DNA from 2 places in the Agarivorans sp. QJM3NY_25 genome. Region 2 is predicted to be linked to the other one. Evidence: predicted binding sites of a transcription regulator. Region 2 holds the regulator's gene; the other holds the start of a gene.
What was found. The regulator sigma-54, encoded in region 2, starts transcription at its own class of promoters, with help from an activator protein. The targets are predictions, from matches to a motif close to GTTGGCACGNNNNTNGNNT.
Positions count from the first base shown of each region.

Region 1: the regulator sigma-54 is predicted to act here: its motif matches at 3,943-3,961, upstream of ACRRSW_RS16720 (formate/nitrite transporter family protein).

Region 1 covers NZ_CP194041.2:3,640,235-3,648,491, reverse strand. The annotation lists gene ACRRSW_RS16740 (nitrogen fixation protein NifW) at 1-191, opposite strand, end outside; gene ACRRSW_RS16735 (DEAD/DEAH box helicase family protein) at 395-2,122, shown strand; gene ACRRSW_RS16730 (phosphoribosyltransferase) at 2,287-2,892, opposite strand; gene ACRRSW_RS16725 (phosphoribosyltransferase) at 2,983-3,555, shown strand; gene ACRRSW_RS16720 (formate/nitrite transporter family protein) at 4,093-4,953, shown strand; gene ACRRSW_RS16715 (protein kinase domain-containing protein) at 4,971-6,704, shown strand; gene cynS (cyanase) at 6,919-7,368, shown strand; gene ACRRSW_RS16705 (DUF5020 family protein) at 7,444-8,163, opposite strand.
Region 2 covers NZ_CP194041.2:4,151,990-4,160,246, forward strand. The annotation lists gene ACRRSW_RS18910 (KpsF/GutQ family sugar-phosphate isomerase) at 1-474, shown strand, start outside; gene kdsC (3-deoxy-manno-octulosonate-8-phosphatase KdsC) at 474-1,025, shown strand; gene lptC (LPS export ABC transporter periplasmic protein LptC) at 1,022-1,579, shown strand; gene lptA (lipopolysaccharide transport periplasmic protein LptA) at 1,542-2,087, shown strand; gene lptB (LPS export ABC transporter ATP-binding protein) at 2,084-2,809, shown strand; gene ACRRSW_RS18935 (RNA polymerase factor sigma-54) at 2,861-4,366, shown strand; gene hpf (ribosome hibernation promoting factor) at 4,393-4,680, shown strand; gene ptsN (PTS IIA-like nitrogen regulatory protein PtsN) at 4,689-5,132, shown strand; gene rapZ (RNase adapter RapZ) at 5,159-6,016, shown strand; gene ACRRSW_RS18955 (HPr family phosphocarrier protein) at 6,003-6,272, shown strand; gene mgtE (magnesium transporter) at 6,510-7,871, shown strand; gene pmbA (metalloprotease PmbA) at 8,049-8,257, opposite strand, start outside.

The DNA.
Region 1 (8,257 bases), 510 kb from region 2:
TTTTTCAGTGCGCGGCGTGCGGCAAACCAATCCTCGGGTTTGCTTAGTAATAAGTTCCCCATGAAATTTTTCATCAGGGCTTGCCGATATTGCTCGATAAAACTTTGATCGTAGTCGATCTCAAAATAGCTTAGCGCTTGCTCTATACAGCTAAAACTGGCGATGGTTTGTTGGATCTGTGCTTGGCTCATGGTGATTGATCATACAAAACTTTGAGTCCCAGTGTAGCCAAGTTTCAAGGGACTTTTTTTGATATCGCCCCGCTCACCGGCATCATCCACTGAAAGTTCTGGTAAGAGCTTCACTTTTCCCGAGGAAGCAAACGCCTGCGAGGCCTATTGAAACATGGCATAATCGAGCTCATCTTTATCAATCGCAGGAACCCGGGCCTTTCATGTTACAACTGCGTGATTATCAACAAGCGGCGGTAGATGCTGTATTGAGTCACTTTCGTCAAAGTGATGAGGCTGCCGTTGTGGTATTGCCCACCGGTGCAGGCAAGAGCATTGTGATCGCCGAGCTGGCGCGCTTGGCACGACACCCCATCCTAGTATTGGCGCATGTTAAAGAGTTGGTAGAGCAAAACCAGAGTAAGTTTAGCGCCTATGGTTTCGAGTCGGGCATTTTTGCGGCAGGCCTTGGCCAGAAGCAAGCGCAGTTTCCGGTCACCTTTGCCAGCGTGCAATCGCTGAGTCGCAATCTGGGGCAGTTTAGCGGCTACTATTCGCTGTTGGTGATTGATGAATGTCATCGGGTGAGTGATGATAGCGACAGCCAATATCAAGTGATTATTGAGCATTTAAAACAGCAAAACCCCCAGCTCAAAGTACTCGGCCTGACCGCCACTCCTTATCGCTTAGACAAGGGCTGGATTTACCAACAGCATTATCACGGCTATGTACGCAGCGAGCAGGCGCGCCCCTTTCACAAGTGTATCTATGAACTACCGCTGCGGCATTTGATAAACAAAGGTTACCTAACGCAACCCTTGTTGGTTGACGCTCCCGCGGCCCGCTATCAGTTCGACGAGTTGCCCAGCCAATACAGTGAAGCCCAGCTGGATCAATTTTTGTCTGGCTGTCCTCGAGTGACTCAAGCCATCTGCAAGCAATTACTCAAGCTGGCCGAATCGCGGCGCGGGGTGATGGTATTTGCTGCAACGGTTAATCACGCCAGGGAAATCGCTCACTATTTGCCCGACGAACAAACTGCGGTGGTGACGGCGGAAACGCCGCATCAGCAGCGCGATCAGTTGATCGAACAATTTAAACAGCAGCAACTTAAGTTCTTGGTGAATGTATCGGTGCTCACCACCGGCTTTGATGCGCCGCATGTCGATTTAATTGCGATTCTGCGGCGCACCGCCTCGGTAAGCCTGTATCAGCAAATTGCCGGGCGGGGCTTACGTTTATATCCGGATAAAAGCGATTGCCTAATCGTTGATTATGCGGGCAATAATTACGATCTCTACCAGCCGGAAATTGGCGAAACCAAGCCCAACCCGAATAGCACTTTGGTGCAGGTTGAGTGTCCGCAATGCCAGTTTGCTAATATTTTCTGGGGTCTCACCGACAAAGATGGCGACATCATCGAGCATTATGGAAGGCGCTGTCAGGGCTTAGTTGAGGATCCAAATTATCCCGAAAAATTAGTGCAATGTAACTATCGTTATAAGTACAAACAGTGTTCGCAATGCAATGCCGAAAACGACATCGCCGCGCGTCAGTGCCACGCCTGTGGTTTTCAGATGATTGACCCAGATAAGCAGCTCAAAGATGCGCTGCAACTAAAAGATCGTAAGGTCTTGCGTTGCAGCGGGATCTCGGCAAGTTGTGCTGGCGACAAGTTGCGCATTACCTATCATGATGAAGATGGCGCAGAGCTCAGCGAAAGCTTCAATTTTAGTTACGCTAAGGCCAAGCAGCAGTTTAATCAGCTATTTTGTCGTCGTGTCGATGGTGAAAAGCAGACGCTTGATAGCGCCAAACAAGCCGAACAAGCGATCCAGCACTTGGTGGCCCCCGATTTTGTGATCGCCAAACAACAAAAACACTATTGGCGAATTGAGCATCGCATCTTCGACTATCAAGGTCATTTTAGAAAAGCCAATCAGCAGTACTAGCGGCTGTCGCAGAGGACCTCGATGGCAATCCACGGCCGAGTGGGGCCGCTTTTAACACCGGAGCTTATGAATATCAGCACTAAGCGGTGAGTCTTAATAAAGATAAAGCGGCCGATGAGCCGCTTTTTTGTGTCTGGGAGTGGGGCTGAGGAGCAGTAGTTCGCTTATTTTGTTTGTTCGGTTTTGATTAGCGGGGCGACAAAGGGTTTGTGTTCGGCGATTTCTGCGGGGCTTAGTCCGGTGAGTTCGTAGGGAAATACCAGCCACTGCTCGGTTTGATGCAGACAAAAGTCGGGTTTTAGTTGGGTTTGGTTAAACTTAGGACGCTCCCAAAGGGTGGCAACTTTCACTTGCGTTGGCATGTTGCGTTTTAGTTTACTTTGCAGCCGATTAATCACCGCCACAACGTTATGACCACTGCTAAACACATCGTCGACAATAAGCAGACTATCATCAACATTGAGGTTTTCCAGGAGGTATTGAATACCGTGCACCCGAATCGAGTCTGGTTGCTCTAAGATTTGCTGATAATTGGCTTGGCCCTGATAAGAGGTACGTACCGAGATGTGATCGGTGACTAAACCAAGGGTTTGCAAACACTCTTGCACGTAAATCCCCACTGCGCTGCCGCCACGCCAAAGCCCGACAATAAAGCTTGGACGGAATCCGCTTTCAAATATTTTAACGCCGAGTCGGAAAGAGTCTTGGATCAGCGTATCTTCATCTAAATAATGTTTTTGCAGCTGGTCTGTGGGCTGGTTCAATGGCATCTTAGTATCCTTGAATAAGCGGGCTGATTAATGCTAGTTTTATACTACAACTTTGACCCTGAGGTCAGCTTTTTAATAGGATACATGGAAATGAGTGAAAAACTCTATATTAGCGGCCAAGATCTTTTAGAAGACTCATTCCGTTTGGCTGAGCAAGTGCTGAGCAGTGGCTTTCGTCCCAGCTTTATTATTGCGGTATGGCGCGGCGGGGCACCGATTGGTATTGCGGTACAGGAGTTTTTGGCTTATCACGGTATCACTAGCGACAATATTGCCATCCGCACCGCTTCTTATGCTGCGGCGATTGATAATCAGGCCAAAGAGGTCAAGGTGTTTGGCCTAAACTATCTGGTGAAACATGTGCAGCAGCATGACCGCTTATTGATTGTTGATGATGTGTTTGATACCGGACGTTCCATCGATGCAATTATCAGCGAATTAACGCGTTTGGCGCGGCTGAACACGCCCAGCGATATTCGCGTGGCCGTGCCTTATTTTAAACCGGAACGCAATAAAACCGAGCGGGTGCCCGATTACTTCTTACATGAAACCAGCCAGTGGTTGAAGTATCCGCATTCCTTGGAAGGCTTAAGTCCGGATGAGATCGCAGAGTATCGTCCCGAGCTTTATCAAATTATCAAAGCCCACCTCCCCAAAGCTTAACTGCTGTTTAGCTCTCAGGTATTTGCTTTCCTGACCAAGCAGATACCTGATAGTGATGAAACTGCTTTTATTTCGTCTCGAAGCTATCTTCAAAATCGGTGTTCCTTGCGCATCCCTGCAGATGGATGTTGCTGAGGACTGCCGTAACACTTCCGCAATACTAAGAGGTCTTTAAACCGCAGTTCTGCCTTGAACGAGCCTGTTGGTGAGAAAGGTACACGCCGCACTGAAAACTACCTATAAAGTAGTATTTTTCATTAAATTGAATAACTTAGGCTATATATTGGTGCGTTTTATCTTGGCTGTTGCTGGTGATTCCTGGACTTAAACGTTGCTCGATAGCTTACTGTTACTGATTTGTTATCAATTTGCTGGAGATTGGTTCTGCTTGGCTCAGCAATTGCTATAGAGATTATGTTGCGCAAGCAAAGATCGCATCAACCCGTTGCAGTGATCCTTGATACTGCTTTGTAAAGGTGGGTCGTTGGTCTTATGAGCCATCAGAAATTTTATTCAATTAGTCATAAAGGGAAAGTTATGTCTTATTTAATTCCTTCAGAATTTGTTAGCAAAATGGTCGACGCGGGTGAATCTAAAGTATTTATGTCCACTCGCGATACTGTGATTCGTGCATTTATGGCGGGGGCTATTTTAGCGCTGGCTGCTATTTTTGCGATTACCATCGCGGTGAATACCGGACACTTCTTACTGGGGGCCATTTTGTTCCCCGTGGGTTTTTGTATGCTCTACCTCATGGGCTTTGATTTGCTCACCGGGGTGTTTGTACTGGTACCGCTGGCCTTGCTCGACAAACGCCCCGGGGTTGATGTGCAGGGTTTACTCCGCAACTGGGGTTTAGTGTTTTTGGGTAATTTTGGCGGCGCGTTGAGCGTGGCGGTGATGATGGCCTTTATTTTTACTTACGGCTTTAATGTTGAAGCTGGTGCGGTGGGGGCAAAGGCGGCCAGCATTGGTGAAGCACGTACCCTGGGGTATGCAGAGCATGGGGTTGCGGGCTGGTTTACTATTTTTGTACGCGGCATGCTATGTAACTGGATGGTCTCAATGGGGGTTGTTGGCGCGATGATCTCTACCTCGGTGAGCGGGAAGGTGATAGCAATGTGGATGCCTATCTTTTTATTCTTCTATATGGGCTTTGAGCACTCGGTGGTGAACATGTTTTTATTCCCCTTTGGCTTAATTATGGGGGGAGACTTCTCGATCATGGACTATTTCCTTTGGAATGAAATTCCAACGGCGTTGGGTAACCTGGTCGGCGGCTTGGCCTTTACCGGCTTAACCCTGTATACCACCCACGTGAGAACCGCACCTAAACGCCAGCTGGCGAAGGCACCTCGTGTCACCGCGGAAAAAGCCAGCGCTTCAGTGAATGCTTAAGCAAGGTTGACGCGACGATGACCAGCGTATTGCAAGTGAGCATTGGCAGCTATTCTGATAAGGGGCGCAAGCCGCTGAATCAGGACTGCCATGGCAGCTTGATCCCGCGCGACTCGTTGCTTGCCTCCAAAGGCGTGGCGGTGGTGATGGCCGATGGGATCAGCTCCAGCCTGCTTAGTCATATTGCCAGCGAGACCACGGTGAATAGTTTTTTAGATGACTATTATTGCACCTCAGAACTCTGGTCGGTTCAACATTCGGTAGAGCGGGTACTCGCTGCCAGCAACGCCTGGTTGTTTAGTCAAACGCAACACAGCCCTTACCGTTACGACAAAGACAAGGGCTACGTATGCACTTGCAGTGCCTTGGTTGTGAAAGGTGATGTTGCCCATGTGTTTCATGTGGGGGATACCCGGGTATATCGTTTGAATCAGCATGGCTTGGAACAGCTCACCCACGACCATCGCTTGTGGGTTTCTGAGCAGCAGAGTCACTTAAGTCGTGCCCTGGGCATTGAGGCTCACTGCCCGTTCGACTACCAGTCGCTGCGGGTACAGGCCGCTGACGTGTTTATTCTGGCCACCGATGGTGTCTATGAATTTATTACCGCCGCGGTGCTTGAACAGGCGCTTACCCAGCATGCAACCGACTTACAGGCCGCCGCAACACAGATTGTCGAGCAGGCCTATCAAGCGGGGAGTGATGACAACCTGAGCCTGCAAATTGTTCGGGTTGAACAGCTGCCAAAGCCCTTGGCGCATCCCTTACTGGAAACCCTGGGTTCACGCCCTTTTCCACCCGACTTAAGTGCTGGCTGCTCATTTGACGGATATCGTATTGTTCGTCAATTACACGCGAGTCCCCGCAGCCATGTGTATTTGGCCATAGATGAGCAAACGCTCAGCCAAGTTATCTTAAAAACGCCGTCGATTGAGATGCGTGCCGACCCCGCTTATTTGGAGCGTTTTGTGAGCGAAGAATGGATCGCTCGCCGGATCAACAGTGCCTATGTTGTGAAGGCGGCGTCGCAAACGCGTCCGCGCCAATATTTTTATAGTGTATTTGAATACATCGAAGGACAAAGCTTAGCGCAATGGATCACCGATCATCCCAAGGCCGAGCTCGGCACGGTAAGGGGCATGGTGGAGCAAATTGCCAGGGGTTTACGCGCCTTTCATCGTATGGATATGTTGCATCAGGATCTAAAGCCCGACAACATCATGATTGATGCCACCGGTACCTTAAAGATCATTGATTTTGGCTCGGTGTGGGCGGCGGGTTTAGCCGAAACGAGCAGTGAGGGGGAATCCTCCTGTTTGCTTGGGACCGCATTATACGCTGCGCCGGAGTATTTTTTAGGTGAGCCGGGGAGCATCCGTTCCGAGCAGTTTTCTCTGGCGGTGATTGCCTACCATATGTTGTCGGGGCGTTACCCCTACGCAGCCAAGGTGGCGAGAGCGAAAAGCTCTGCCGCGCAGCAGCGTTTGCATTACCAATCGGTGTTAGACAAAGACCGCGAGATCCCCGCATGGATCGACGATGCCCTAGCCAAGGCCCTGCAGCTGAATCCAGATAAACGTTACTCAGAAATTAGCGAATTTCTGGCCGATCTACGCCGGCCAAACCGCCAGTTTTTAAACCAGAGCCGAGCGCCGCTGGCCGAGCGTAATCCGCTGGCGCTATGGCAGGGGATCGCCGCAATGTTGGCGATGCTGGTAATTTTTTTACTCACGCAACTGGACACTAGTTAAAGCCCTCGGCTTGTTTTGCCGGGGGGAGGGCGCGTTTGGCTGTGATTTCAGCAAGGCGGCAGCCCATGTTGCTGGTTCGGGAGCAAATACCAGCTAAAGGGGGATTTGTCTCGTTCAGGCGCAAATAAGGGGCTGGATCCAAAAACGTCTGGTTTGTCCACCCGTGAGTCCGCCTTAAATCGACCCTTATCATTTAATCAGAAAGGATGCTGCAATGATTACCAATAGAGAACAAGTAAGCCAACTTATTATGGCGGCGAAAGTTGCCAAGGGACTCAAGTGGGCCGAGCTGGCACAGGCCATTGGCTTGTCTAAGGAGTGGACCACCGCCGCCTGTCTGGGGCAAATGACCTTAAATAAACGTCAGGCCGAGCTTATCGGTGAGCGCTGTGACTTGCCCGACGAAGCGGTGGCCTGGTTGCAAATTGCCCCCTATAAAGGCTCGTTGCCAACGGCGATCCCCAGCGATCCACTGATTTACCGCTGGTATGAAGTGGTGAACGTGTATGGAACGACCATTAAGGAGCTGATCCATGAAGAATTTGGTGATGGCATCATGAGTGCTATCGATTTTTCAATGGATATCAGTAGGGAGTCAGATGAGAAGGGGGATCGGGTAAAAGTGATCCTGTCGGGAAAATTCTTACCCTATAAATCTTACTAAAATATGCGTGAGCGTTGCCAGGCAGGGATTTAGTTGAAGTAAGGGTGAGCAAACACTCACCCTCTTTCCAGCCGACTAGAAGTGCCATTTCACCAATAGGGAAGCCACTCGTTCGTCAACATCGGTTCCGTATTTATTGTTCCAATAAGCATATTCGATACCGACATAAAGTGGTGAGCTGAAGCCTAAGTTCTTGCCTGCATTCCATTTAATTTGGGGGGTTAAGTTCATTTCTGACTTGTTGGTTTCGCTGGCCGAAGACCAATCCATAAAACCATCAATCAGGAAGTCTTGTGAACCAATACTAAATGGTGCCCCCCAAGTGATGGTGAGCTGTTCATCGTTGGCGCTGATGTCGTTGTTCACCTGATAAACATTCACATTAAAGTATTGGAAACCAGGCACGGCGATATCCACTCCCACACCATATAAATAGTTATTAAAGCCGTCGCCCATTTCCCAGGTGCTGGCGAAGAGTACATCTTTAATTGGTCCGAGCGAAAATGTGCTGTCGGTGAGTTTGTTGAAACTTAGGCGAGGGGAGAGCTCACCGTAAAAGCTGGCATCGCCGTCCTTTGGCATGCTTCTGTCAACGAAGAAGAAATTATCTCCCCAACTATGGCCACTGGCATGCTCAACCGTCATCACCTGCATTTTACCGTTGGGGGTAAACTCATATTCAGTACCATACAGGTAACTCAAACTAAAGGTACTCCATTGCATTTCTGCTGAGGCCTGAGTCGCTGAGAATAATCCAGACAAGGCAATGCTTGCCAAGGCTATTTGTTTTTTCATTGTGTATTCCTTTACTTAAATAACGAACCAAAATTAAAACTGACTGTGTGGTCAAGTCTGTAGAGTTAGCAATAAATTGGCCAAGTGGTCAGGT
Region 2 (8,257 bases):
GATGCTTTAGCCGTGGCGCTACTCCAAGCTCGAGGCTTCACTGCCGATGATTTTGCACTATCTCATCCGGGTGGCAGTTTAGGCAAAAAACTGCTATTGAGTGTTCACGACATTATGCTCAGCGGGGAACAAATTCCTTTAGTTGTAGTCGAACAAACTATTCGAGAAGCACTATTTGAAATTACCGCCAAAGGTTTAGGTATGGTTGGCGTCGTCAATCAGCAGCAACATTTAGTCGGAATTTTTACCGATGGAGATTTACGCAGGATCCTAGATCAGCGTATCGATATTCATGAAACGCCAATTGGTCAAGTGATGACACACAACCCTAAAGTAATAGAAGATGATTGGTTAGCCTTTGATGCGCTTAAACTGATGAAGAAAGACTCAATTAACGGTCTATTTGTGCTCCATCAACAAACCGTAATTGGCGCTTTTAATATGCACACCTTACTGCAAGCAGGAGTCTATTAGTGAGTGTTGAAACGCCCTACGGTGCGGTCACCCAGCAAAACTACAGTTTAGCCAGAAATATAAAATTGCTCATTTGTGATGTCGATGGCGTATTCTCCGATGGTCGGATCTACCTCGGTAATGATGGCGAAGAATTAAAGGCCTTTCACACCCATGATGGCTTTGGTATTAAAGCATTACTCAATGCAGGTATTGAGGTTGCGATTATTACCGGCCGCCAATCAAATTTAGTCAGCACCCGCATGCAAGCTTTAGGTGTGCAGCATATATTTCAGGGCCAGCAAGATAAAATGCAAGCCTATCGACAATTACAACAAAAGCTAAGCTTAAGCCCCGAATACTGTGCCTATATCGGCGATGACGTGGTCGATGTTCCAGTCATGAATGCCTGTGCCTTAGGGGTTGCTGTATATGACGCCCATCCATTATGTAAACAAGCTGCCAAATTAGTGACTAAAACCGCTGGGGGTTATGGTGCAGTGCGGGAATTATGCGATTTAATTCTTCAGGCACAAGGACAGCTACAAAATGCTCAGGGCATGAGTATATGAATAAACCCACTTGGTTTTTTGCGGTTTTATTTATGGTGGCTTTGGTGCTTTGGCAGCTCAGCCCGTCAGATACCCAACAACTGACCGAAACTCGCGAAATCAATAAACCCAATTTTATTGCCGAACAGCTATACAGTGTTAGTTTTGGCGAACAGGGAAGGCCCCGCTATCGTATTTATGCCGAACAGATGGCGTATTTTGAGCAACTCAAGCACACCACTTTCAGCCAACCAAAAATCTTGGTATATCCCGATCCCAAACAACCTGTATGGCAAATCGTGGCCGATCAAGCTACAGTACAGCAGCAACACACGGTCATGTTAAATGACAATGTAGTAATTAAAAACTTGAGTCGCAGCAAATACGTTCGTGACTTAATTACAGACAGCTTGGAAATCGACCTGCAAAACGAAACCATGCATAGTGATAAACTCGTTACCGTTTATGGCCCATCCTACGAATTATATGGACGCGGAATGAACGGTGATTTAGCCAATGAAATAGTGACTTTATTAAATGATATCGAAGCGGTTTACCACAATCCACAAGAATAAATTAGCCTTTTTAGCAAGCCTGTTACTCATCAGTTGGGGGGCTCAAGCGCTTGAAGACGACTTCAATAAACAAATTGTCGTCGATGCCGACCGTCAACAGGTTAATATCAAAGAAAATCGCGTCACTTTTTATAATAATGTCGTCGTGACTCAAGGCTCGATAAAAATGCGCGCCGAAGAACTGAGCGTTATCGGAAGTGAGCAAAAAGGCAGCGAAGTGATGATAGCAAAAGGCAAACCAGCCACCTTCTATCAGCTCTTAGATAATGGTAAGCCCATTGAAGCAGAGGCGAACGAAGTGCGTTACGATTTGAAGACTCAAACGCTTACGCTTACTAACAATGCACTGCTGAAGCAAGAAGAAAGCTTAGTCAAAGGTCAAATGATTAAATACAGCATTAACAAACAAGAAATGGTTGCTCAGGGCGACCAAAACAGTCGGGTGACCACCATTTTCTTACCCCAACAACTCAACAAAGTTGCCCCCAAGGCCACGCCTCAACCATGAGTACCTTAATTGCAGAAAACCTTGCCAAAAGTTACAAGGGGCGCAAGGTCGTTAAAAACGTGAGTCTCAATGTTGAAACTGGAAAAATTGTCGGTTTATTAGGGCCCAATGGCGCTGGAAAAACCACCACTTTTTATATGGTGGTTGGTTTAGTCCCAAGGGACCAAGGGCGGATCCTAATTGACAACGAAGATCTGTCAAGTACCGCCATGCATACCCGGGCTCGCAAAGGCATAGGTTACCTACCGCAAGAAGCATCTATCTTTCGTCGCCTCTCGGTAGAAAAGAATATTTTAGCGGTCTTAGAAACACGTAAAGACCTCGATAAACAACAACAAATGGGCGCGCTCGATGACTTACTTGAAGAGTTTCATATTGGTCATATTCGCAAGAATTTAGGCATGAGTCTGTCGGGCGGTGAACGTCGCCGAGTAGAAATTGCCCGCGCTCTAGCTGCCGCACCTAAGTTTATTTTGCTTGACGAACCCTTCGCAGGCGTGGATCCTATTTCTGTTATCGATATAAAAAAAATCATTGAACATCTTCGTGATCGCGGTCTGGGTGTATTGATCACCGACCACAATGTAAGAGAAACACTAGATGTTTGTGAGCACGCCTATATCGTTAGCCAAGGCGAACTGATAGCCTCAGGAAAACCTGAGGAGATACTTAAAAATGAGCATGTGAAACGAGTTTATCTCGGTGAACAATTCAAGCTATAGTTAAAGTATGTCCTCAAACGCGATAATAAAAAGAAGGAACAGCGGTAATTAATGAAAGCATCTTTGCAGTTGCGTCTTGGTCAGCAATTAACCATGACCCCCCAGTTACAACAGGCCATACGCTTACTCCAGCTTTCGACGCTGGATCTGCAGCAGGAAATCCAAGAAGCTTTGGAGAGTAATCCTCTGCTAGAAGCAGATGAAGCGCAAGCAAATGACGCAGACTCGGCTGAATTTAAATCAGCCAGCGAGCAAAATAGTGATGCAAACAATAGCCAAACGGAGATCGATAGCAGCCAGATGGAAACTGGCGATGCGATTAGTCAAGATACCGTCGCAGACGATCTTCCGGTTGACTCAACTTGGGATGACATTTACAGCGCGAGCTCGGCTCCTGCCAGCTCTTCATCCGGTAGCAGCAGTGATGACAACGACATGTTGTTTCAAGGTGAAACCGTTGACTCCTTACAAGATCACTTGCTCTGGCAAATGCGCCTCACGCCTTTTAGTGAAATAGACCAAGCTATCGCCCTCGCCATCATCGACGCAGTCGACCAATCAGGTTACCTGACCCAAGATTGTGAGCAATTACTTGAGGGACTACGTTCGATTGAAAATAATGATTTAGATGTCGAGTTAGATGAAATTGAAGCAGTACTTAAACGTATTCAGCACTTCGATCCAGTTGGTATTGCTGCCCGCTCTCTACAGGAATGCTTACTCATCCAATTAAGTCGTTTCAGCGAACAAACACCTTGGCTGAATGAAGCGAAAGACATCGTATCGAATCATATTGACGTATTAGCAAATCGAGATTTTCGTTTATTGGCCCGTAAAACCAAGTTAAAAGAGGAGCAGCTACGCGAAGTGATGCGGCTGATTCACACCTTAGAGCCAAGACCTGGTAATGCCGTCGAACCAAATCAAGCCCAATACGTAATTCCCGATGTCTCGGTGATTAAACGTCAAGGTCGCTGGGTGGTTGAACTCAATCCTGACGCGATGCCAAAACTACGCATCAATTCACATTATGCATCGATGACTAAAACCTCGACCAACGCCAACGATACCCAGTTTATTCGCAGCCATCTGCAAGAAGCAAAATGGTTCATCAAGAGTATTGAAAGCCGTAACGAAACCCTACTGAAAGTCTCTAATTGCATCGTGCATCACCAACAAGCTTTCTTTGAATATGGTGAAGAAGCCATGAAACCGATGGTATTGAATGATGTTGCCGAAGCGGTTGAAATGCATGAATCCACGATCTCTAGGGTCACGACTCAAAAATTCATGCATACCCCTCGCGGGATCTTCGAACTCAAATACTTTTTCTCTAGCCATGTGGCTACCGATGGTGGAGGAGAATGCTCCTCAACAGCCATTCGTGCATTAATTAAGAAACTGGTTGCTGCCGAGAATACCAGTAAACCACTCAGCGATAGTAAAATCGCTGATATTTTGGCAGATCAAGGCATCAAGGTGGCTAGGCGTACGATAGCTAAATATCGTGAGTCATTGGCTATTCCACCTTCTAACCAACGTAAGAGCCTTATTTAAAGGCCACTATAAAGGGGACGACATCTATGCAAATTAACCTTACTGGACACCACGTAGAAATCACTGAGTCTTTGAGAGAATATGTCCACACTAAGTTTACTAAGCTACAACGACGATTCGACCAAATTAATAATGTCCATGTTATTCTCAATGTCGAAAAACTGAATCAGATTGCCGAAGCCACTATACACCTAAATGGTGGTGAATTATTCGCCACTTCAGAACACGCTGATATGTACGCGGCCATCGATAGCCTCATCGATAAGCTCGATCGCCAAGTCATTAAGCATAAAGAAAAACTCACCAAACATTAGTCATAGTAATGCAAATAGATAAAGTACTAAGCTTGGACTGCACCCAAAGTGCAGTCCAATGTTCGTCAAAAAAACGAGCATTGGAATTGATCAGTGAACTAGTTGCGAAGCAACTCGACACCACATCTAAAAGTATATTTGAAAGTTTATTAAATCGTGAACGCATGGGCAGTACTGGCATTGGCCAAGGCATCGCGATCCCTCACGGTAGAATAGGCAATCAATACCATGCGACCGCAGTATTATTACGCTGTACTCCGGCGATTTCCTTTGACGCCATTGACAATCAAGCCGTTGATTTAATATTTGCCTTACTGGTTCCCGAAGACCAATGTCAACAACATCTAAATACTCTCGCTCAAGTTGCTGAAAAACTTAACGATAAGCAAATATGCAAACAACTTCGTACAGCACAAAGTGATGACGAATTATACACGATCATGATAGCCTAAGACTCTAATCGTTATTAGGGGTTATCATGGAACTGATTATCGTTAGCGGGCGCTCCGGTTCAGGTAAAACGGTCGCACTACGAGTATTAGAAGATTTAGGTTATTACTGTGTCGACAATTTACCAGTCGTATTATGGCGTCCTTTAATTGAACACCTAAAAAGACAGTACACCAAAGTCGCCATTAGCATTGATGTGCGAAATTTACCTGATGAACCCTCACCCATCGGTCAACTAATTCGCGATGAAGGCTCTGAGCTTAACCTATTAAGTATTTTTCTCGACGCGAAAGATGATGCGCTGATCCGCCGCTACAGTGAAACTCGGCGGGTTCATCCACTGAGTCAAAACGACATGTCTCTAGCCAAGGCCATAGAATCTGAAACCGCCCTGCTCGCCCCCATTTCTCGCAATGCTGACCTAAGAATAGATACCTCGCGTTTATCCGTACATGAATTGAGTCAGCTCATTCGATCGCGAGTGACCGGAGAACAACAGCAGCAATTAATTATGGTGTTTGAGTCCTTTGGCTTTAAAAATGGCGTACCCAATGATGCCGATTACCTATTTGATGCTCGCTTTTTACCGAACCCGCACTGGCAAGAAGAACTACGACCTTTATGCGGTCTCGATCAAGCGGTTAAAGATTATTTAGCCAAGCAGCCTCTTGTAGAGCAGTACATCCAGCAAATCGCTGATTTATTAGGATCTTGGCTGCCGCATTTAGAAGCCAATAATCGCGCCTATCTGACCATCGCAATTGGTTGTACTGGCGGACAACATCGTAGTGTTTATGTCGCCGAACAACTGGCTGAACACTTTAGTCAAAAACGTAAGGTGCAGCGGCGCCATCGAACTTTGGAACATAAACTTGAAACTCACTAGACAAGTCGTCGTAAAAAACAAACTGGGCTTACACGCTCGCCCAGCCACCAAACTGGTCGAATTGGTACAAGAATTTGAAGCTGAAGTAAGTATTATTGACGGGAAAAAAACCGCTTCGGCTGCCAGCGTGATGGGATTGCTGGTGTTGGCAAGCGCTCAAGGCAATACCCTCACGATAATCTCTGAAGGTAACGATGCAGAGGCTGCTCTCGATGCCATACAACAACTCGTTGAAGCAAACTTCGACGAGGAATAACGCGAATTTATTGATGCAACTGCTACACTAAGTCCTGTTGCATTTTTAGTGAATATTTATATCGTAGCGGACAAGGCAGAGCCTATCGCGTAGAAACAGCACTGATGCAGGTACTCAAGCCGTAAACTGTGACACATGTTACCCAAAGGGTTCCGCTGAAAACCTTTGTACCATCCGCGACAGGTTCACCCGCTCTAAAAGCGTGGTTTAATCTTTACACGACTATAAGGACCGCTTATGCCTGAAGAGATGGAGTTAAATCCTAATCAACACAAACGCCTACAGGAGCTAAACCAAGCGCTCGATAGTGGTATGTTTGTGCATGTTAGGCGAATGCTTCATCAGATGCCGCCTTGTGATGTCGCTCTACTATTAGAATCTAGCCCTCCCGCAGGTCGAAAAGTATTATGGCAACTCACCGATCCGGAAAAGCACGGTGAGATCCTCGAAGAATTAAACGAAGATGTGATGGAAGGGGTACTCCAATTAATGGCCCCCGAAACCCTTGCTGCAGCGACCGAGGGAATGGACACCGATGATATCGCCTACGTGCTTCGCAGCCTACCCGATAGTGTCTATCAAGAGGTGTTGTCGCAAATGGATGGCCAAGACCGCCATCGAGTCGAAGCTGCGCTCGCTTATCCAGAAGACACCGCTGGCAGTATCATGAATACCGACACCATCACCCTGCGGGCAGATGTCAGTATTGATGTTGTATTGCGCTATTTGCGGCTTAGGGGCGAACTTCCTGAGGCAACGGATGCACTTTATGTTGTCGATGAGAATGATTTACTACTCGGCGATATCCCACTATCAACCTTGCTCACCGTTAATCCAAGCGTCAACGTCAGAGAGGTAATGGATAGTAATGCCGAAACCATACCGGTCGCCATGGATGAAGATGACGTGGCTTCCCTGTTTGAACGCCACGACTGGATATCTGCCCCAGTAGTTGATGAACAAGGGCGCTTGTTAGGCCGAATTACCATCGATGATGTGGTGGATATTATTCGTGAGCATGCGGAACACTCGATGATGGGGATGGCGGGGATGGACGATGACGAGGATACCTTCGCCCCGGTCTTAAAAAGTACTCAACGGCGCACCGTCTGGCTAGCGGTTAATCTTTGTACGGCTTTAATTGCAGCGTCGATTAGCAATATGTTTGAATCAACGATTGAACAATTGGCAACGCTAGCGATCTTAATGACTATTGTTCCTAGTATGGGTGGCATCGCTGGTAATCAAACTTTAGCGCTCGTGATCCGGGGGCTTGCGGTGGGCCACATTGGCGAGGGCAACTCTCGCTGGTTGATCGGTAAGGAAGCCGCAATCGGTATGTTAAATGGCTTAATTTGGGCGAGTGTTATTTCGGTAGTGATCACCCTATGGAAAGGTGACTGGACTTTAGGCATTATCATCGCTGGGGCGATGTTCATTAATATGTCCTTAGCCGGATTAGCCGGGGTTAGTATTCCCTTATTAATGAAAAAATTTAATATCGACCCCGCTTTAGCGGGGGGAATGGCCTTAACCACCATCACCGATGTGATGGGCTTGTTCTCCTTTTTAGGTATGGCCACCTTAGTATTAGCTTAAGGCAGGAGTATCTAAATCGCAGCTCCTACTAAATATCAATCTGCCTAAGCGCTGACGAAAAATTTATCTTTGAAGCAAGCTTGAGCTGTATTTTCGGAGAAAACAAAGCGGCATACCACAGGCCGCTGTTAAAATGCTTATCTTAAACAGAAATAGACGCTGAAAGAGTAACAAGTACTAGCTACCCGCAATCTTCATCGAAGAAATCAATATTGAACCGGTTTGAATTGAGCTTTCTTTATCGAAGTCATCCGCAATGGCAACTATATTGGCAAACATCTCTGGCAAGGTACTGGCTACCGTAATCTCATGTACCGGAAAAGCAATTTCACCATTTTCAACCCAATAACCAGCCGCGCCTCGAGAATAATCACCGGTGACCAAAT